DNA from 2 places in the Paenibacillus sp. MZ03-122A genome. Region 1 is predicted to be linked to the other one. Evidence: riboswitches for the same ligand, from Rfam matches in the RefSeq annotation. Region 1 holds a riboswitch; the other holds the start of a gene.

Region 1 (11,200 bases):
TTTCTTCCTTATCACCGTACGCTTTTTTAGGATCTTTCAAGTATTTCAAATCATATTTGTTAAACATCCAGTGAGGAGTCCAACCTGTTACGACGATAGGCTGCTTGGCTTTGATAGCTTTATCCAGTGTAGCGGTCATAGCAGCTCCAGAGCTTTCAAGCAGCTTCCAGTCGGATAAGCCATAGTCATTAATAGCTTTAGCGGTCAGCTTCATTAGTCCGGCGCCAGGGTCGGTACCGACAATGCGGTAACCGACCTCTTTGCCAAAGTCCTCGGTTGTGGCGGAAGCCGGAGCCGCTTCGGCTCCGTTATCCTGCAAATCAGTAATCGATTTAACATCCATGTAAGCTGGAACGACCAATCCGGTTTTAACACCGCTCATATTAGCCCCAAGATCGTCGAGCTTATCCTTGTATTTAGCCCAGTAATCCGCATGTGTTAACGGCAGCCATGCAGCCGGTGAAGCATCTACATCACCACTAGCGACACCCGTCCACATAGGACCTGCTTCCACTTGAAGTGCGGTTACTTTGTAACCCAGTTTGTTCTCCAAAATATAACTTAGCAAATTCGTACTGGCAATTTCGGAATCCCAAGCGACATAACTCAGCTTGAACGTGTCGCCATTGACAGGTTGCAGTCCTTTAGTCCATTCCTGAACCTTATCGGCATGTTTCTCCGCCCAATCCTGGGCAGCTTGTTCAGGACTGGTTCCGGCTTGAATGGCAACCATCATTTCACCCATATCTTCCGGTGTCCATTTGAAACGTTTTAGAAACTCATAAGCGATAGGAGCATCCTGTTGCAAGCCTTTACGGGCAATCGTATGAATCCCCTCGGCTTCACCATAAGACTTCTTAGGGTCTTCCAAATATTTGAGATCATACTTGTTGAACATCCAGTGAGGAGTCCAACCTGTAATAATGATCGGTTTTTTCGCTTTAATGGCTTTGTCCAGTGTGGCCGTCATAGCTGCACCGGAACCTTCAACCAGCTTCCAATCAGACAAATTGTAGTCTTGAATTGCTTTGGCAGTCGATTTCATAATGCCTGCCCCGGCATCAATACCGATAATTTTGTAACCGACTTCTTCGCCAACCGGGTTGGCAGCAGCGTTACCTTTGCCAGATGCGGAATGATCTGTACCAATAAAATATTGGGAAGCACCAGCGATCAAAATGACAGCTGTAACTGCAGAAGTAATCCATACTTTTTGCTTGCTGGATACGCGGCTTTTGCCTTTTTGCCTAGGTTTAAACAGGTTTTGCGTAAAACGGTCAAGCACAATAGCCAGAACGACAACAGCTAAGCCGGCTTCAAAACCTTTACCGATTTGCAGCTGTGTCACAGCACGGTATACAACAGCACCGATGCCTTCTGCACCGATCATGGAAGCAATAACAACCATGGATAGTGACAGCATAATCGTCTGGTTAATACCAGCCATTAAGGTAGGCAATGCCAGTGGAAGCTGAACTTTGAACAGCTTTTGCGCAGAGGTTGAACCGAAAGCATCTGAGGCTTCGATCAGCTCACCTGATACTTGCATAATCCCCAAGTTAGTCATGCGAATGGTTGGGGGGATAGCAAAGATAACAGATGCGATAACACCAGGTACAACACCCAGGCTGAAAAAGGTAACCGCTGGGAGCAAGTACACGAACGCAGGCATCGTCTGCATAAAATCAAGTAAAGGCGTGATAATGCGGGATGCGGATTTACTGTATGCACACCAGATCCCGATGGGAATCCCGATAACAATGGATACGAGCGCAGACGTGATGACCAGTCCGAGCGTATTCATTGTTTCACTCCAATAGCCAAGATTATCAATCAGCAGGAAGCCGATGACAGTAAACAGCGTAAGCTGAACCCGCCCGATCATAAAGGCGATAATCCCGATGATCACGATGAACACCAGAGGGTGCGGAAGCATGAACAGGCCTGAGAAAAAGCCTACTACAGCTTCTATAATAGAAGAAATAACATTAAACAATCCAGCCAGATGAATACCCATCCAGTCGACAATGGATTGAATCCACTCAGCGATTGGCAGTTTCGGTATCATGGGCATTCACCTCCTTTGTAGTGGTAACATCTCCACCAAGTGCGCCAAGCAATGCTCCACGGACGATAACGCCCAGCAGCTTTTGCTTGTCATCGACCACAGCCAGCGGCACCTTGGACGAGCTTGTAATTTCAAACAAATCATTAATGACAGTCTCGGCAGCAACCTGCGGTCCGTCAGTAATCAAAATATCTTCAATTTTCAAATTATTGCGCAGTGCATGAACAGCATCCTCGGCGTTAATAACACCCAGTAGCTTTTTAGTACGGTCAATGACGAACAAATTGGAAATCCCACGCTCCCGCATCAATTCCAGAGCCACACGCGGACCACGATCCATGGTGATGGTTTCTGGACGAAGCATGACATGAGCAGCCGTCAATACCTTGGACAGATCCACATCCTCGACGAAGCGGGCTACATAAGAGTTAGCCGGTTGGATCATAATTTCTTCCGGTGTACCGATTTGTACGACCGCACCGTCTCGCATCAAGGCAATCCGGTCACCAATCCGCAACGCTTCATCCAGATCATGGGTGATAAACACAATTGTTTTCTTCATTTTATCTTGAAGTTCCAACAGCTCATCCTGCATGTCACGGCGAATGAGAGGGTCCAATGCACTGAACGCTTCATCCATCAGGAGCACTTCAGGGTCATTAGCCAGCGCCCGTGCCAGGCCGACACGCTGCTGCATACCGCCACTCAATTCATCGGGCATTTTATCGCCCCAGTTTTTAAGACCAACCAGTTCCAGCGCTTGTTGCGCCTTTTCCTGACGCTGTGCTTTTTCTACCTTTTGAATTTCAAGACCATATTCTACATTTTCTAATACAGTCCGATGTGGGAACAGGGCGAATTTTTGAAAAACCATGCTTATGGTTTTACGACGAACTTCGCGAAGTTGTTCTTTGTTCATCTTACGGAGATCTTTGCCGTGGACCAGAATTTCACCGGAGGTAGGCTCAATCAAGCGATTTAGCATTCGCACCAAAGTGGACTTGCCACTGCCCGATAGCCCCATAATTACGAAAATTTCACCTTGCCTAATTTCCATGTTGGCTTTATTGACACCAACAGTAATCTGTTTTTCTTTGGCCAACTTTTCCTTGCCCCAGCCTTGCTCCAGGAGCGGAACACCTTGCTCTGCGTGAGGACCAAAGAGTTTGCTGACATTTTTGACTTCCAAAATCGTCATACATACACCTCTTCTTTCTATACTTTGCTTGGTATTAACCCCTTGTTGCATTAAGGATTGAGTATAAAAATCATAATTCTGAACATCCTGAACGGTTAATGACAAAATTAATTGTAACAGAAGCACTGCTTACATTTCAAACAAAAAAACTGTTCATAAAGTACGTACAGAAAAAACTGTACAAAGTTTCCTTTGATATGCTCCTTCGTTCTATAGAATGCTCAAACATTCGGAACTTTACAACCGATAGTGCTTTTTTTAAAATAGACAATGAAATATAACCATAAGAAAAAGATTTATGTATATCCATAATTTTAAAAGTTTACTATCATTAGCAATTTTGCGAATTATGATTTTGAACGATCCATGCTGTTGTAATATAGACAGAAGCTTTGTTTTTGAAACATTTCATTTATTATTGAAAGATTTCATACATTGCGTCAAAGCTAATCTTTTACGGGTAAATCGTTCATACTAGGTTGTGCAAAATGCTCTAAAATTAGGAGGTTGCAAGCATGAGCTTGTACCAGTTAGGTGATGAGCAGCAGGCTTCGCTGCAAAAAATTCGCAAACGTGTTATAGAAGCTATAGGTAAAAACATGGACCTGTATGGGATCACTTTGTCTGCGGGGCATTTATACGGTTTGCTTTTCTTTGCGGATAAACCGATGACGCTGGACGAGATGGGCCGTGAAATGGAAATGAGCAAAACGAGCATGAGTACAGGAGTTCGAACATTACTGGATCTGAAAATGGTAAATAAGGTTTGGAGCAAGGGCTCACGCAAAGACTTGTATGAAGTCGAATATGACTGGCATCAAACCTTCACTGATTTCTTCGCTATTAAATGGAGAAAAGCGGTAGAAACAAATTTACTGGTGTTGCGCAAAGCCATTGATGAGCTGGACAGATTGATGAATCAGGGTGAAGAGTACGAGGAATTTAAGGCGATTCTTCAGCAAGATCGTATGAAAATGAAGCAGGCCGTCGCTTATTACAAGTGGCTAGACCGACTAATTGACTCTATGGAAAGCGAAGAAATTTACAAGTTGATTCCCAAAGAAGAAGTTCGGGATTAATCGCTATTTCCCTATCTTGTTTATAAAAATGCCGGAGCGCAAAAGTGCTTCCGGTATTTTTTGGTTTGGCCGTGTGCAAAGGGTATAATAGAGATATGTAAAGATTGATATTATACCGTTGTGTTGAAGATACGAAATAAAGGAGGCTTCATGATGGAGAGTATTACGGTACATACTCGTTTAGGTCAATTACGTGGGGAAACGGGGAATGGATATCATGTATGGAGAGGTATCCCATATGCACAGCCTCCTGTTGGAAAACTACGTTTTCATGCGCCCCAGCCTTTGGAGTCTTGGGAGGGTGTACGGGCTGCGACGAGTTTTGGGCCAATCTGTCCGCAACCTATGCCATCCGCTGAAAGTATGACTGGAAATCTGGTGGAACCGCCTGAGCAGTCAGAGGATTGCTTATACCTGAACATTTGGACACCTGCTTCGAAGGCTCCTGAGAAGGGACGTCCGGTGATGGTGTGGATTCATGGCGGTGCCTTTGTCACGGGGTCCGGGATTATACCTTTATATGACGGGGAACGCATGGCGAAGAATGGCGATGTTGTGGTTGTTACGATCAATTATCGATTGGGGCCGTTAGGATTTTTGCATCTGACTCCAAAGGGAGATGGCCTGACCTCTAATGCGGGACTGCTGGATCAGATCGCTGCGCTGGAATGGGTTAGGGATCACATCTCTGCCTTTGGCGGTAACCCGGACGAAGTAACGGTGTTCGGTGAATCGGCAGGCGCGATGAGTATTGCCGCTTTATTGGCGATGCCATCCGCTGAGGGACTGTTCCAGCGTGCGATTTTGCAGAGCGGTGCGTCGCAGGTATTGCCAACTTCACAGGCCGAACAAGTGACGGCTGTGTATCTGCAGCAGCTGGGTGTGGACACTCAGCATCCAGAACGGTTGTTTACGCTGCCGACAGATGCGCTGATGCTAGCTATGGCGAAGACGCATGAAGTCATCGGACCAGGGATGGCGATGATCTATCAACCCGTCGTGGACGGTGTGACCTTGCCAGATGAACCGCTGTCTGCAATCGCGCAAGGTTCAGCAAAGCAGGTATCCGTTTTGATTGGAACGAACTTGCATGAGGGGGCCTATTTCATCCGAAAAGAATCCCATCTAATGAACAAGTCAACAGCGAGTCAGGCATTGGAAATGATGACGGGCATGTCAGACATCGGCGACCTGATAGAACCATTTCCTGTTACGATTGAGGGACAGGCACAAATGTTGACTGATCTATTTTTTTGGCGTCCTGCATTGGCTCTTGCTGTTGCGCAGTCGGCGCATGCGCCTGTATGGATGTATCGTTTTGATTGGACATTGCCGGGACATCCTACCTTTGGACAAGCGGTTCACGGTGCCGAAATTGCGTTTGTTTTCGATAATCTGGAGCTGCTAGGTAAGCTTGGATTAGAGATTCAACCGTCGATGCAGAAGCTCGCTCAAGCTATGCAGCAGGCATGGGTTGCTTTTGCACGTGATGGGAAGCCTGTGCTGTCCGAGGAGGCTTGGCCGATGTACGACAGGGAAGAGCGGACTACAGCTATTTTCCATCAGGATATTAAAATGGAGCACGACCCCGAAGGAGATAGACGCCGTCAGTTAACCGGTCAGATGACCCTATAAGTAAACAAGAGAAATCACCCCAAGTACTCACATGGAAAAAGCCTTCGCCCGTAACTAGCATACGGACGAAGGCTTTTGTTAGTCATTAGATGTACTGCCGCTCATTCTTACTTGCATGAAATTGCAACGATACGATGTGTAACTTAAATCTTAAATCGCTTAACCAGCTGTTGCAAATCCTGGGCCATGTTGGACAACTCCTGAGACGAAGATGCGATTTCCTCCATGGCCGCCATTTGCTCCTGAGCGGCAGCAGAGGTTGTCTGCGAACTGTCCGCCGAATTGCGAGACAGACTTGCCAAATGGGTGACAGTAGCCGAAACTTCCTCTGTACTGGCTGAGATTTGTTCAGCCGCAGCGGACACACTTTGGATTTGTTCCACAATATGAGATGTAGAGCGTTCAATATTCGTAAATGCACCTTCTGCATCTTGGCTAATACGTAATCCTTCACCTACCTGGTTACGAACATTACCGTTCATGGTAGCGGTGGAGCGTTGAATCAAATCGAGCATCTGAGTAATGATCTGACTGATGGAATCTGCGCTTTCCTTGGATTGCTCAGACAGCTTGCGTACCTCTATAGCGACTACGGCAAATCCACGCCCGGCTTCGCCAGCTCTGGAAGCTTCAATAGACGCGTTCAGAGACAACAAATTGGTTTGCTTGGCAATGGCGGCAATAGCTGTATTCATCTGCTTCGCATCGTCTGAGAGCTGGGATAGCTCATCCATCAGGCTAGCCGTTTGGCTTACAGCTTCCAGAATACGGTCCATTTGTGTCCGCACATGGCTGATCATTTGACTGCCTTGAGCTACATCATGCTCGGTTTGTCCTGCTGAATCCACGATGGAGCTTGCTGATTCGGCAATGGTGCTGACACCCTTGGCCATTTCTTCAACGGCATTAGCGGTTTGCTCGGATGCCTCGGCGCTGGTGGCTGCATTTTCTGCGGATTCCATAACCGTTTCCGCTACGTGTTGTACGGACTCCGTCGTTTGCTCTGTGCTTTCCTTGATCATCAGAGAAGAGGAAGCAAGTCGGGAGGACGTTTGATTGACCTCGGAAACCATCGTATGCAAGGAATGCGTCATCTGGTCAAAATTCTGTGCCAGTTCGCCGAACTCATCCTTGCTGGATAGGTTAACACGTTCGGTCAGATTTCCGTCACGGACGATGCGTGTTCCTGCTTGCAGCTTGCGCAGCGGAATTAAGAACGAGCGGACCATAAGCACAATGATGATCGCAGCGGCAAGTATGGAAATGACAATCACAATCAGGCTTTGCTTCAGAATCGGTTGGGCTGCATCACTGTAATCCTCCAGATCCGACAGTGCGACAATGCTCCATCCGGTGAGAGGGTCCTTAAGTGTAAAGGCCAGCATATCTCGATTCATAAATTGAATTTGCGACATGGAAGGAGTATCGTTTTCGACGGTTGTCGCCACTTCGGGAAGTCCCTCTATGGCGTCAGCCGGTTTTTTGCCTGTCTTGTTAAAGGCTGTTCCAGTCCCAGATACAACTTTATATTCAGAATCAACAATAATGAGTCCTCCGCGTTCACCAATCTTAACAGACTGCAGACTTTCACCCATCTTGTCCAGATTCAAAGCCAATGCAACAGCTCCTTCACCGTCCTCCAGCGTTCCCGATATATTAACGACTAAATTCCCTGTCGTGACGCTGGCAACTGGAACACCGACGAATACTTTGCCCTTTTCCAGCATCGCATTTTTGTACCATTTTCTCTCCCGGGGGTCATAATCGGCCTCCTGTTTTTTCGGCGAACGTATGTATTGCCCTTTCGCATTACCGAGAAGCGCGGCATCTAGCTCGGGATGAGCCTTGACGATGACATCCAACTTCTTCTGAAGGGCCTCTTGGTTGGTACCAATGGAATCAGAATTGATTTCAGTGGTAAGCACGTCCAGGTCTTTCATAATAGGTGCTACATACTGATTGACATTGCTCCGGATCAAATACAGATTCGTGTATACGGAACCGCCCATTTGCTGACTGAGTTGTGTTGTAGCCCCCTGATAGGAAAAGTACCCGATAAGTGCGCTCGGAATCAATAACACAGCCAAAAAAGATATTATTAATCTTGTCCTCATTAAATAAAACTGTTTGAGAAACTTGTTCCACCACGGAACTGTTTGTTTTGTTTTAGTCATAGCTCTTGCTCCTCTGTGTCTGATGATCACTACATTCTTTTATTCGACAGAAACCGACTAATTTTATAGATGTAATCTTTGAGAAACGAAGAATAATTACATGTTTTAGACACTTTTTCTGAAAGATAGGTCTAAAGAACTGTATTTTATATAAATACGAATATATAAAAAAGCCAAATCGGAGATGCAAAAGCATCTTCACGATTTGGCTTGGATGAGTCATGAAAGGGACGTTAAACTGTTAATTTTTTTGCTGACGTGAAATCATAAAGAGCGTAATCCAGATGAGCATAAAACCAGTCAATTGCGCTACAGTGACAATTTGCTGAAATGCGATCCAGTTAATCACGACACCAACCATGGGAAAGCTCAGTTCTGCCATCGTAGCATAAGACGCTTTGGTCGTACTTAAGCCTTTGTAATACAGCAGCAAGCTGAGAAGGCCCGGAAGCAATGCCTGCAATAGCAGATTGATAATCACAGCTGCGCTCGCCCATGTACCGGCAGGCATATTCCATGGCGCATGCTCTACAGAGGTGAGGACAATCAGCAGAGGGAGCGCCACCATGAAGCGGAGGGAGGTTACTGTTTCATATTTCATTGAACGAAGCAAGTAACTTCCCATGACTGTCGAACCGCCCCACAGAACTGCTGCACCGAGTGCAAGCAGACTACCAAACTGAACAAAATCACGAACATGTCCGAAGGGGAGTGACCAACCGAAGGTCAGAAGATACGTCCCGAACAGAGCGACTACAATTAATACTCCAAAATGACGCGGCAACATTTCCTTTAAAATAATACGGGCTAGAACAATAGCGACCAAGGGTTGAAGCTTCTGGAGTAAGAGTACAGCATTCAAATCGCCATTGCTGAGTGCCATAGTGAAAATCACGCTGGCCAGAGCCGAGCCGCCCCACGAGACAAATAAAATAGCGAAAACTTGACGAAGCCGTACCGCTTTGAGTTCCTCACGATGCTTCCACAGCATCGGTGTCAGAGCGAGGAAGAGCAGCACATGCTCCATAAGTACAATTTGTGTTGAAGTAAATGACTTTAGCAAAATAATACGAAAAAGCGGGTCTGCGCCCCACAAGGCTGCTCCAATTGCGACCAGCCAAAAACCGCTTTTCATGTGGGAGCTACGATCAAAACCTTTGGATGTTAGTACAGTAGAAGATTGACTCATACTCAATTAGCTCCTTGCGAATACAGGACCGGTGGCACAAAAACCCCCGTCCATGGCGAAAGGCCATGCAAGACGGGGGTTGATCAAATAAACTTGCCGCTTTATGCAAGTTAAATGAAGTTGCTGCAAAACTAATAACGCAGTATTCATCCACTTCGCGGCATGTTGATATTTCGATCTTCTTCCATCCGGACTTTACCGTCGGCTTTGGCATCTCACCAAATCAGTCCGTATCCTGTTGCCAGATACAGAGTCGCGGGCTTAGCTCCATGAGCCATACCGCCGGTTGGGAATCTCACCCTACCCCGAAGATCCTTATTCCGTTTTTAATTTCTCCTATAGGATATACCTGTTTTAGAATGAAGTCCAGTGAAAAATGTGTGTATATCTAACAATGATTTTCATCTTTTTTTTGAAAGCGCTCTACGAAATTACATATTACGAGGTAATATCCTTATACTCAATACGTCGAATCGCCGCATAAGCCACAAGCATTCCTAGTAGAGAGAAGCCAATTTGCACGGGGGCTATGGAACTAAGTGGAGCACCGTTATTATTGGAGAAAAGCAATGCTACAATCAGGATTGAGGTCACAATGGTGGTGGGTACAGAGTATCTTCGCATCCCCATATACAGCGGAACCAATCCCATAAAGCTGGTAGCAACGGCATTGATCAGCGTCCGTGCTGATTGTTGTCCCAGTATGGAAAGAGTAAGGTTATCCGGTACAATCAAGACAAACTGGTTGAGCAGATGAATAGCAGCCGTAATGATTATTTCCGAAATAATAATAGACAAGAATGTAAACAGCAGCACAACCAAGAGCTTGGCGATCATCAGCTTTTGACGGTGAATCGGGTACATGAACAAGATCGTAATCGATTTGGATTTAAATTCTCCGACGATAAAGCGGCATAGCAAAACGGAGGAAAATACAATAAATGTTGCTCTCACAAAATTGTCTATTAGATCCAAGAGTTGAGTGTACTGTGTGAATTCGGGTATTCCTTCACTTTGACTGTCCAGCGCGATAATACAGAGCAGCCCAAGAATGCATGCATTGGCAATCAGTGCTGATCGGATATAACCCGCGAGATGAAATTTTTTCAGCTCCAACTGCATCAATTTAAGCATGGAGATCACCTCCGTTTAACAGGCGCAAAAAGTAGTCTTCCAGCGTGCTGCTTTTCTGATGAATGGAATCCACCTCTATATCATTTAAAATGAGCGTTTTCGTAATTTGTTTCTGCGGTACATTTGAATCGTAAATACGTATACTCTGTTCATTTAGTACCCTTATATTATTCAGATTCAGATGATGGGAGAGGACGTAGGTCGCTTTTTTACAATCGTTGGTCGTAAATTCGATATATTCCGTATTGGTTTCCCGCACCTGCTCCATCGATACTTCCTCAATCAGTCGTCCGTGATTAATCACGCCTACCGTATCCGCAATCTGCTCTATTTCCGCTAAAATATGACTGGACACGAGCAGAGTCATCCCATATTCCTTGCATAGCATGTGGAATAGTTGGCGGATTTCCTTGATACCCACGGGGTCCAGACCATTAATGGGTTCATCCAAAATGAGTAGCTCTGGCTTAGTTGCAATAGCGCGGGCAATCCCAAGACGTTGCTTCATTCCCAGCGAAAAATCCTTTACTGGCTTGTCATCCGCATTTCGCAAATTCACTAATTCTAGGGCATCCCGAACAGCCTGCTTATTATAGTAGCCCATGTATTCACAATGAAGTTCGAGATTTTGCTGTGCCGTCAGCCTGTCATAAAAAATCGGGTATTCAATAATCGAACCCATCCGTCCGAGCAGATGATACGATTTTGGCGTTAATTTCTCAC
Region 2 (11,200 bases), on a different contig from region 1:
CTTATATACGGTAGGAAGCATCAAGGATATCCCGCAGGTACGCAAATATGTCTCGGTGGATGGCGGGATGACAGATAATCCACGCCCTGCACTGTATCAGGCCAAGTATGAAGCGATGCTGGCTAACCGAGCGCAGGATACGAACGAAGAGACGGTGTCCATTGCGGGCAAATGCTGTGAAAGTGGGGATATGCTGATTTGGGATGTAGAGCTGCCTCGTATAAATAGCGGCGATTTGCTCGCTGTTGCCTCAACCGGAGCCTACAATTACTCCATGGCGAGTAATTATAACCGAATACGTCGACCAGCAGTTGTATTTGTCAACAACGGTGAGGCCGAGTTGGTAGTGCGTCGGGAAACCTACGAAGATATCGTACGCAACGATGTCGTGCCACAGCGCTTGATTCGTGATCAAGCTAGTCCAGTGGTTCAGCCCAACGCCAAGATTACCGTTTCGTCCTGATTTTAGAATTGTAAGATCAAGCAGGCCATTGAGTCGGTAATAATACACCGGGGACAATGGCTCTTTTTTTGGACAAGACTTTGCTAAGCGCGGCAATTCATAGTAAACTGGAACTTGATGTTATTTAGTTCTCAAAACAGGTTGAAAAGGAGATACAAACAATGAAAAAAGGTAGAATAGATCTTGAAAACGGCGGTATCGTTGAAATTGACTTTTTCCCAGAAGAAGCTCCAAACACCGTTGCTAACTTTGAAAAGCTGGCAAACAGCGGTTACTACAACGGTTTGAGCTTCCACCGTGTCATTCCGGGCTTTGTTGCTCAAGGTGGTTGTCCAATCGGTAACGGTACAGGCGGTCCTGGTTACACGATTGACTGTGAAACAGCTACGAATACAACAAAGCATGCCAAAGGCGTTTTGTCCATGGCTCATGCAGGTCGCAACACAGGTGGCAGCCAATTCTTTATCTGCTACGCTCCACAACCACATTTAGATGGAGTACATACTGTATTTGGTAAAGTAACCAAAGGTATGGAATTCATTGATGCTGTAAAACAAGGCGACAAAATGAAAGAGGTTAAAGTATTTGACGTGTAATTTTACCGTTAATTACAGGATCTTTTTCAAATAGCGTTGCACCTAAGCCGTTCTGTCTTTGGACAGGGCGGCTTTTGTTGTCTTTTGTTTGACGGTTTATTGATTTTCGCAATCACGTAGGCATTACAGTGCGTAAGATCACATTCGAAAAGTAAGTGTTGTGATAGCCTTTCGATAAGAATGCATTTTCCATTTATTTTATATGAGTATTCAAACTCAGTAAGGATTGGAAAAGAAGGGGGCTTATCACATTGTCTATTTTAACGCGCACAAATCGACTCGGATTTTTTGAAATCCGGCTGGAATCCATTGGTGGACTCGGCGCTAATCTGGCTGGCAAAATGTTGGCCGAAACCGGGGTGCTTGGTCTGGGGCTAAATGCTTCAAATTTTTCGTCCTACGGTTCGGAAAAAAAGGGAACTCCGGTTAAAAGCTTCGTCCGCTTCTGTGAGCCGGAGGTCGATATTCGGGATCACAGTCCGATTGAGCAACCGCATGTGGTAGGCATTTTCCATGAAACGTTATACAAAACGGTAAATGTAATCAGCGGACTGCCAGCGGATGGGATTGTAGTGGTTAATTCCACGCGTCCAGCAGAAGAAATACGGGCTGATTTGGGACTGGTATCCGGTACATTGGCGGTGGTGGATGCGATGGGTATCGCACTGGAAGAGCGAACCAAACTAAATACGTCCATGCTCGGTGCCTTGTTCCGTGTCTGTGATTTCCTGGACCCGGAAGCGATGAGATCGGTTATACGCAGTACCTTTGAAAAGAAAAATCCGCTGTTAGTGGAACCTAATCTCCGTACATTTAACCGTGGTTATGAGGAAATGGAACTGCACGTATATCCAGTTACTGATGACGCAGAGGATCGGGTTTTTGAACGTCCTCAGCCATTGATGGGATACGAAACGCAACTACTGGGGGGCGTTATTGCAACTCAGGGAAACAGCATGACGAGAGATGTTAGTGGTTCACGTCAAGGGTATGTACCTGAATATGAAGCTGATAAATGTACCCATTGTGCCAAGTGTGATTCGATTTGCCCGGATTACTGTTTTGTATGGGAAGAGCAAGCTGACAAACGCGGAAGAATGATGCCATTTTTGCAAGGGATTGATTACCAGTATTGCAAAGGATGTCTGAAATGTGTAGATATTTGCCCATCGGGGGCATTAAGCTCGCGTCGTGAGCAATGGGGATGGGCGGAACAGAATCGAGTTGCCCACCAATTTCCGGTATATGAAGGAGGGCGTGCGTAATGGCAAAACTGGAGGAAGAACTCAAACAGACAGGCGCCGCGCAAGTGACAACGTTCGAATCCGGTAATGAAATGGCAGCTACGGCGGCTGCGCAGATTAATTATCATATGATGGGATATTTCCCGATTACTCCATCTACTGAGGTAGCGCAGTATTTGGATCAGATGAGAACGAGAGGTCAGCATAATATTAAGCTGGTTGCAGCAGACGGAGAACACGGATCGGCAGGGATTTGTTATGGAGCTGCCGCAGCGGGAGCGAGGGTTGTGAACGCCACTAGTTCGCAAGGTTTCCTGTACATGCTGGAGCAGTTACCTGTTCAGTCAGGTACCCGTTTTCCAATGGTTATGAATCTGGTGACACGAGCTGTCAGTGGTCCCCTGGATATTCGCGGGGATCATTCGGATCTGTACTATGGTTTGAATACAGGCTGGGTCATTTTGACGGCAAGTACACCACAGGCTGTGTATGATATGAACATCATGGCACTAAAAATCGCAGAGCATAGCGATGTTCGGCTACCTGTAATGGTTGCATATGACGGTTTTTATACGTCCCATCAAAAACGTAAAGTGCAATATTTTGCAGATGCTGAGACCGTGCGCGGTTTTGTAGGTCCTAACCCGAACTTAAATTATCCGAATATTACTGATTTTGATCATCCTGTTACCGTAGGTGCGCATATGAACGGTGATGACCTGACGAATAATCATGTTCAGCTGTCCGAAGCACTGAAGCTGTCAGAAGGAGTATATGAGCAGGTAGCAGCAGAATATGCCGCTTTATCCGGTCGGGAATACCCGATTTTAGATCTGTATCAAATGGAGGATGCTGAGGTCGCGGTATTCCTGTTGAATTCGGCGGCTGAATCGGCTAAGGATGTGGCGGATCAACTCCGTGCGCGCGGGATTAAAGCTGGTGTGATACGTCCGAATATCATCCGACCGTTCCCAGCCGCACAACTGCGGGAAGCCTTACGTGATGTCAAGGCGCTGCTGGTAGGTGAACGTGCAGACTCGTATGGGGCAGACGGCGGGAATTTAACGCATGAAATTAAGGCGGCCTTGCAGGAGGACCCACTGAATCGGACACTCGTGTTGAGCCGTATCTTTGGCTTGGGCGGCAAGGATTTTTATGCGGAAGATGCAGAGGCGTTCTTCCAGCTTGCGATTGAGGCGGCAGAGGCCGGACGAGCGGAGAAGCCCTTTGATTATTACGGAATTAATCCGGGTTCACCGGACAAGGTGATGCCGCAAGTTATGCAGCCGCCACGTGGCAATGCATACCGTACGGGCCTGATTCAGGTTACGCCAGACGAGGCGACCGGGAAGCTCAAAGTCAAGGTACCACCCCTGCGGTCGTTGACAACCAAACCACGCCGTCTTACACCAGGTCACGGGGCTTGCCCAGGATGTGGGGCATTATCTGCGCTGGAACTGTTTTTCAAAGGTATTGAAGGGGATATTGTCGTTCTGTTCCAGACAGGCTGCGTATATGTGACGACGACAGGGTATCCATATACATCACACAAACAACCGATGATCCACAATCTTTTTCAAAACGGGGCCGCTACACTTTCAGGAGCGCTGGAAGCTTATATGGAAATGAAGCGCCGTAATGAAATTGAAATGTCGGACGATCCGACCTTTATCATGATCAGTGGTGACGGTGGGATGGATATAGGTATGGGTTCTGCGATTGGTGCGGCTCTGCGTAATCATAAGCTGATCATGCTGGAATATGATAACGAAGGGTACATGAATACAGGTTCACAGCAATCATACTCCACTCCGGTTGGTCACATGACCAGTACGTCGGGTGTAGGGAAAATGCAAAAAGGAAAGCAAGGACATCACAAGGATACCGTGCAAATCATGGCTGCTTGTAATATTCCGTATGCTTTTACAGCAGCTGAAAGTCATCCGCAGGATATGCTGCGCAAAGCAGCCAAGGCTCAATGGTATGCGAACAACGTGGGTACAGCCTATGGTAAGATTCTGTGCGCCTGTCCGCTGAATTGGAAATCCGAAGACAGACTGGGCACCAGCATTGTGGGCGCTGCAGTCGAGTCTTGTTTCTTTCCTTTGTACGAAATAGAGCAAGGCGGTACGACGATTACGTACAATCCGGAAGACAAGGGAAAACGGATTCCAGCTGCTGAATGGTTGAAATTAATGGGTAAAACGAAGCATCTTCTTAAGGAGGAGGCTACGTTGGCTACCTTTGAGCAGGAGATTGAGCGTCGCTGGACTATTCTGAAAAAGAAACATGAAATTTCAGAGCTATAATTACGTTTTTTGCATAATCATCGATTAACATTGTTAGCCGCTGTTACTGTAGTGGTTCAATCAAGATTCTTTGCGTTTATTGCGCAAAGAATCTTTTTTGTCGTTTATGGGTTGAAGCATAAAAAAACAGGTAATGATTTCCGATATAGGAGTGGAGGCCTATAAGAGGCACTTTAAAAAGTTTTCTTCTGAATTTTAAGATGCAATGAGGTGCAGGTAATGATTAAGCTGAATACAGTTGAAATAATCGAAATTATAAAGAAGCAGATCCCTAAGGTTATGAACATCAAGCCAGTGGAGCTAAAGTTTACGGATGATTTTGGACGGGCTTCGTTGGCAGCGACAGAACACAAATTCACGCTGACGAACCAGCATTATTCTGCCAAGGTGATGGATTGCGTGTTAGAAACACAGGTACGCCCCATTTTAATGTGCGAAATTATTTATTTTCTGAAATGCGAGTTTATTGACGGACATGTTGATGTGCGACTGGATTATGAAGCATGTTCTGAGGAAGGACGGGGACCGGTTGCTTCAGCCGTAATTACCTTTGATCATGCAACAGAGTTGGGAGTCGAGGAACTGGCCGATCTGATTGACTTGGCGCTTCATATGAATGATAAAACCTGGTTTGAAGAACTCTCCAGCCAATATGTCAAAACCAAAGCAGGAGCTTCTATTAGATAACTTGCTTTTTTTAGAAGTCGGTGCTAATATACGTAACAAGTTTAATGTTAATTCAATTAAATAAGAGCAAGATCCTTCGGGGCGGGGCGAAATTCCCCACCGGCGGTGATGACATGTTTGTGGATCGTTTTTGTGAGAAACAGCATGGCTTAGTCCGTGACCCGGATGCTGAATGATCGGCAGAAGGTGGACCTGGTGCAAATCCGGGACCGACAGTATAGTCTGGATGGGAGAAGGATACGAAGCGCATGTACATGACGTGACATGTGCCGATTTTTAGCATACCCAATTGTGCGTACGGCTTATTTCGTTGTAGGACAGCATCGGGCGATAGCTTGCTTAAGCTTTCTTTTTGATGATGTTCAGAGCGTATTTGGTTGTATCCTCAGTCATGCTTTCTATTGGCAAACCTATGATTTCATGTCGTCTTAAGATGCATATGAACTGCGCTTGTATACTACAAATGTGACTCTCATCACCCCCATGACGGATTGAATCCGAACTGGGGTTTTTTTGCGCTTATAGCTGATGAGTTAGGGATAAACTGAAATGTAGTGGAAAGGAGTGAAGGCATGTTTACCGGATTGGTCGAGGAAGTGGGTCGCATTCAAACTATTTCCAAAAGCGGTGAAGCGATGGTGCTGGGGATTTCGGGTTCCGTGGTGTTGGGCGATTTGAAAATAGGAGACAGTGTCTCAGTGAATGGCGTTTGCCTGACGGCGATACAGATCGGTACGAAAGACTTTAAGGTTGATGTGATGCCGGAAACCTTTCGCAGCAGTAATCTGAAAGAGTTGAGATCAGGCAGCCGAGTCAACCTGGAGCGAGCGATGGCGGCGAGCGGAAGGTTCGGAGGACATATCGTGCAAGGACATGTGGACGGGACGGGAACGATTCGCGGGGTAACATCAGATCAGAATGCAGTTGTGTTCGAAATTGAGCCTAAAAATCAAACATTATTTAAATATATTCTTCTCAAAGGGTCAATCACAATTGATGGTATCAGCCTCACAGTCGCACAGCGTACGAGAGATACCTTTGCCGTATCCATTATTCCCCACACCTTATCCGAAACGGCCTTACAAGCCAAACGTGAGGGAGATACCGTCAATATCGAATGCGATATTTTGGGCAAATATGTAGAACAGCTTTTAAATTACAGAGGTGCAGCGGAGGCGGAGAGGGTAGAAGAAGCTCCTCTCAGTTTGGACTATTTGGCGAAACACGGCTTTGCCTGATATTGAAGGGTAAGCCTGTTTAGGAGCATTCGTGGCACAAGACATAAGGAGGAAAGTGTTATGGATAGAGATAGCCAAACAAGTGCAATGGCAAACGTCATAGAGCATGGCGAGTTGGAACATGATGAAGAGATTCGTTTGGATTCCATCGAAGCAGCGTTGGAGGACTTGAAAAACGGTAAAGTTGTTATTGTAGTGGATGATGAACAGCGCGAAAATGAAGGCGATTTTATCGCTTTGGCTGAAAAAGCGTCGCCTGAGGTCATTAATTTCATGATTACAGAAGGTCGCGGGTTGGTCTGTGTGCCAATCACACGACAAAGAGCCGAGGCCTTGGAATTGCATCCTATGGTAGAGCAAAATACAGATTTCCACGGTACTGCCTTTACGGTATCGGTAGATCATATGGAGACAACAACGGGTATTTCAGCGGCCGAGCGCTCCTTGACTGTACGCGCCTTGGCAGACGAAGCAGTCACAGGCAGTGATTTCCGCAAGCCTGGTCACATGTTCCCGCTGATTGCTCGCGATGGTGGTGTCTTGCAGCGTGCGGGTCACACTGAAGCGGCTGTTGATCTGGCCCGACTCAGTGGCTTCAAGCCTGCTGGGGTCATTTGCGAAATTATAAAGGAAGATGGCTCAATGGCCCGCCTGCCTGATCTGGCAGTGGTCGCCAAGCGACATCAATTAAAGCTGATCAGTATTCAGCATTTGGTGGACTACCGTCGTCGTTTATCATTGTAAAAATACATCTCGGTTCCAAGTAAATCTGAAGTATTGTCCGAAGTCCCTAAATAATTAAACTAAGAGAGGTTGATTAAACATGGCACGTTTTCTAGAAGGTAATCTCGTATCGAACGGTTTAAAATATGGTATTGTGGTAGGCAGATTTAATGAGTTTATTACGAGCAAGCTGTTAAGCGGCGCAATTGACGCACTTCAACGACATGGTGCACAGGAAGATGAAATTGATGTAGCTTGGGTTCCGGGTGCATTTGAAATTTCACTGATTGCACAAAAAATGGCTGCAAGCGGCAAATATGATGCCGTAATTACGCTGGGTACGGTCATCCGTGGTTCTACTTCACATTATGATATCGTCTGCAATGAAGTGGCCAAGGGTGTGGCCGCGAGCAGTCTGAAAACGGGAGTGCCCGTTATTTTTGGTGTAGTGACTACAGAAAACATTGAACAGGCTATTGAACGAGCAGGTACGAAGGCTGGTAATAAAGGTTGGGATTCTGCATTGGCTGCGATTGAAATGGCCAATCTCGGCAAGCAATTTTAATTATAGGAATAGCTGAATAGAACGCTATAAACTGCAAGGTGAAAAAGGGATTGGATTGTTAAGCAAGGCGATGACGTATATACTACAGAAAGAGGGATTGATAACGTAGAGCATAAGTGCTATAGGGAAAGGTATTGTTGAATGATGATTGGAGTAAGGCAGGGGGAAGCACATTGACAGTCGTAAATTACAAGCTGGAAACATTCGAGGGTCCGCTGGATCTACTGTTGCATCTGATTGATAAAGCCGAGATCGACATTCAGGATATCCCGATTAGCGATATTACTGATCAGTATATGGCTTTTTTGCACAGTATGCAGGAGCTGGAACTGGACATTACGAGCGAGTTTCTGGTGATGGCGGCGACGCTCTTATCTATTAAGAGTAAATTGTTGCTTCCCAAGCCACCTGTGATGGAATATGACGATTTGGATTTTTATGAGGAAGAGGATTATGATCCACGTGAGGAACTGGTCCGCAAGCTGGTGGAGTATCGTAAATATAAAGGGATTGCTCGCCATCTAAGTGAACGTGAGTGGGAGCGGAGTCTAATTTATGGCAAGGAGCCAGAAGATCTAAGCGCATTCCTGCCTACTGAACCCGTAAATCCGGTGCATGGGCTGCATGCAAGCGATTTGGTCGCGGCCTTTCAGCGTGCTTTGCGCAAAGCAGAACGACGTACGACGGTAACTCGTGTTCATCGGGACGAAATTTCAGTCAAGGACCGTATCCGGCAAGTTATCGGAGCTTTAGAGATGGTGGGGAATGGAGGGCGGCTGCTGTTCTCCAAGCTGATGCATGAGGATATGTATCGGCATGAAGTGGTTGTGACCTTTTTGGCTATCCTTGAACTGATGAAAATGAAACAAATTTTCTGTTATCAGGAGAAGCTTTTCGATGATATTGTAATGGAGTGGAGAGGGGATTTACGGGTTAATGGATTATCTGAAGCTGAAATCAATTATTGAGGGACTGCTGTTTCTCGCAGGAGAGGAAGGGTTGTCCACCAAGCAGATCGCCGACATTGTAGAGCAGCAGCAAGAGCTGGTTGAACAGTGCCTGGAAGATATGAAGCAGGACATGGAGCAGGGAGGAAGAGGCCTGCAACTTGTCCGTATTGCCGGTCATTATCAGCTTGCAACTTTATCCGAACATGCATCTTACTTTGAAAAGCTCGCATACTCTCCGGCACGTGCCTCACTGTCTCAAGCTGCTTTGGAGACGCTGGCCATTGTGGCCTACCGCCAGCCCATTACAAGAGTTGAAATCGAAGAGATTCGGGGTGTCAAATCCGAGCGGGCCATACATACACTGGTCAACAAGGAGCTCATTGAAGAGAAAGGTCGAGCTGAAGCCATCGGACGGCCAATATTGTACGGAACGACGAAATCATTTTTGGATTATTTCGGTCTGGGCTCTTTGGCAGATCTACCACAACCGGAGTTGTTCGAAGATTCGGACAATTTGGAGGAAGAGACTCAATTATTGTTCGAGCGTCTGGAGAGCAGCCAGCCTGCAGCCAACGATCTGGATCTTGAATCCCAATAAAGTTCATCCGGATCTTGCGGCTCACTTATGTAAAATTTCAAATATACAGCCAGTCCTCAAGTAGTTAGAGGCTGGCTGTTGGTATTTTAAGATGCATGATTTTCCGGCGAACGGTCATACTATTTTTGCCATGATATTTATAGCAAAAAGGTAGGGAGGACTCGCCAGTGTGGAAATGGATCAGTATCGCCATCATCGTCGTTATATTACTTGTGCTGGCTATTCTGCTCTCTCGTATTCGATTGAAGCTGGATATTGCCAAACATGACAATGATGATCGGGCGCATCTAGAGATCAGATTTCTATACGGGATGATTAAAATAAATTACGATGTTCCGGCCATTCTCATAACAGGTTTGAAAAAAGGGCTTCTCTATCGGCTTGATCGCAACAAAAACATACATAAAACGGATGCTTCCGTGGATAGCGGCAATATTGATACAGAAAAAATCAAGCAATTTATATATGATATACGGGTTTTGCTCAAGGGAACAAAATCCTTCAATCGATGGTTGCGACATACATTGGCACATGTGACGATGTCCAAAATGGAGTGGTCCACCAACATTAGTCTTGCTGACGCGGCTTATACAGCTACCTCAACCGGTATTTTGTGGGGATTAAAAACGACCTTGATCGGTTTTGCTTCCAGCTTTGTGCGCATGGATTGTACTCCTAAGCTGTATGTTGTGCCGTATTGGGTGGATCGCTTGCGTTTTACCACCACTTTGAACTGTGAAGCAAACGTATCGCTCGGCTATTTAATTTTCTCCATGCTCATCTTATCTTACCGCATATGGCGCGTTCCGGGTGGACCCGAGGCATGGAAGCGGGTTTTTTTCAAAAAAAAATGAAGATCTTCAAGCTAGCAATGAAAGATAAACATTGAAATGTGGTGAAACTTAATCTTTCTGAACTTTGGGATTTCAGTGTCCTCCAGATTAAGGCATAACCGAATCGGATGACATACATATTTCCTTGAACCCCTGCGCACAATAGCGAAAGAAAAGGCAATCTACGCTTGAGATAAGCAAAGGAGGAATTAATCATGTCAGATCACCCGATTCAAGGGCTCATGCAAACCGCAATGGAAAACATCAAAGCCATGGTAGACGTGAATACGATTGTGGGAGACGCGGTGGAAACACCCGATGGTTCCGTTATTTTGCCAATCAGTAAGGTAGGATTTGGTTTCGCTGCCGGGGGAAGTGATTTTAACGTAGACGAAGAAGCACTTCATACTTCCTCGGCTTCGGGTAATCATAGCGGGAAGGAAGGTCATCCTTTTGGTGGCGGTAGCGGTGGTGGTGTATCTATTCATCCCATTGCTTTTCTGGTTGTTGGCAAACAGGGGGCACAAATCGTTCCATTGGACAATCAAACGCATCTGATTGAGAAACTCATTGACTCCACCCCATACCTGATTGATAAGGTTCAGTCTATCTTCCGGAATGCAGGCGGCAATGTGCAGACTCCACCCCCACAGGTACCTGTAGATATTAATATTGATCAAAGTAATTCTGGCCCGGCTTACTTGTAAAAGTCATTGGAAATGAAAAGCGTTCTCTCAGGAAGGTATCCCAAAGCCGAATATAGGCTAAGGAATACCTTCTTTTCTGCTTACACTTGGCCCTATCTCCGAATATACTGCCTTCCCCCAATGACAGCATGTATACGGTGACTGTATTCCTGATGGTACAAAGTATGCAGCGATAATTCATTTTTTCGATTTCCTTCGGTAGCGAACTGCGATAAGTAGATGAAGTCCGGATAAACCACTTCATTCGTCAAATAAGCAGATACCGTGGCTTCCGGCCGACGATGTTG

Evidence for each region. A riboswitch is a leader RNA that binds a small molecule or an ion and turns the genes downstream of it on or off. The one in region 1 is predicted to bind FMN.
Region 2: linked by a shared signal. The riboswitch ahead of ribE (riboflavin synthase) and the one ahead of NLX74_RS16030 (DMT family transporter) in region 1 are both predicted to bind FMN.

Annotation. Positions count from the first base shown of each region.
Region 1 is NZ_JANAVI010000007.1:4,794-15,993, reverse strand. It holds gene NLX74_RS16055 (glycine betaine ABC transporter substrate-binding protein) at 1-2,068, opposite strand, end outside; gene NLX74_RS16050 (quaternary amine ABC transporter ATP-binding protein) at 2,043-3,266, opposite strand; gene NLX74_RS16045 (GbsR/MarR family transcriptional regulator) at 3,782-4,345, shown strand; gene NLX74_RS16040 (carboxylesterase/lipase family protein) at 4,499-5,980, shown strand; gene NLX74_RS16035 (methyl-accepting chemotaxis protein) at 6,124-8,154, opposite strand; gene NLX74_RS16030 (DMT family transporter) at 8,396-9,343, opposite strand; FMN riboswitch at 9,516-9,660, opposite strand; gene NLX74_RS16025 (ABC transporter permease) at 9,782-10,477, opposite strand; gene NLX74_RS16020 (ABC transporter ATP-binding protein) at 10,470-11,200, opposite strand, start outside.
Region 2 is NZ_JANAVI010000003.1:165,803-177,002, forward strand. It holds gene lysA (diaminopimelate decarboxylase) at 1-463, shown strand, start outside; gene NLX74_RS07920 (peptidylprolyl isomerase) at 625-1,059, shown strand; gene NLX74_RS07925 (2-oxoacid:acceptor oxidoreductase family protein) at 1,311-2,324, shown strand; gene NLX74_RS07930 (thiamine pyrophosphate-dependent enzyme) at 2,324-4,612, shown strand; gene NLX74_RS07935 (IDEAL domain-containing protein) at 4,832-5,299, shown strand; FMN riboswitch at 5,368-5,541, shown strand; gene ribE (riboflavin synthase) at 5,872-6,537, shown strand; gene ribB (3,4-dihydroxy-2-butanone-4-phosphate synthase) at 6,598-7,281, shown strand; gene ribH (6,7-dimethyl-8-ribityllumazine synthase) at 7,361-7,825, shown strand; gene NLX74_RS07955 (segregation and condensation protein A) at 7,999-8,793, shown strand; gene scpB (SMC-Scp complex subunit ScpB) at 8,762-9,373, shown strand; gene NLX74_RS07965 (DUF2953 domain-containing protein) at 9,541-10,227, shown strand; gene ytfJ (GerW family sporulation protein) at 10,422-10,913, shown strand; gene NLX74_RS07975 (protein-glutamine gamma-glutamyltransferase) at 11,006-11,200, opposite strand, start outside.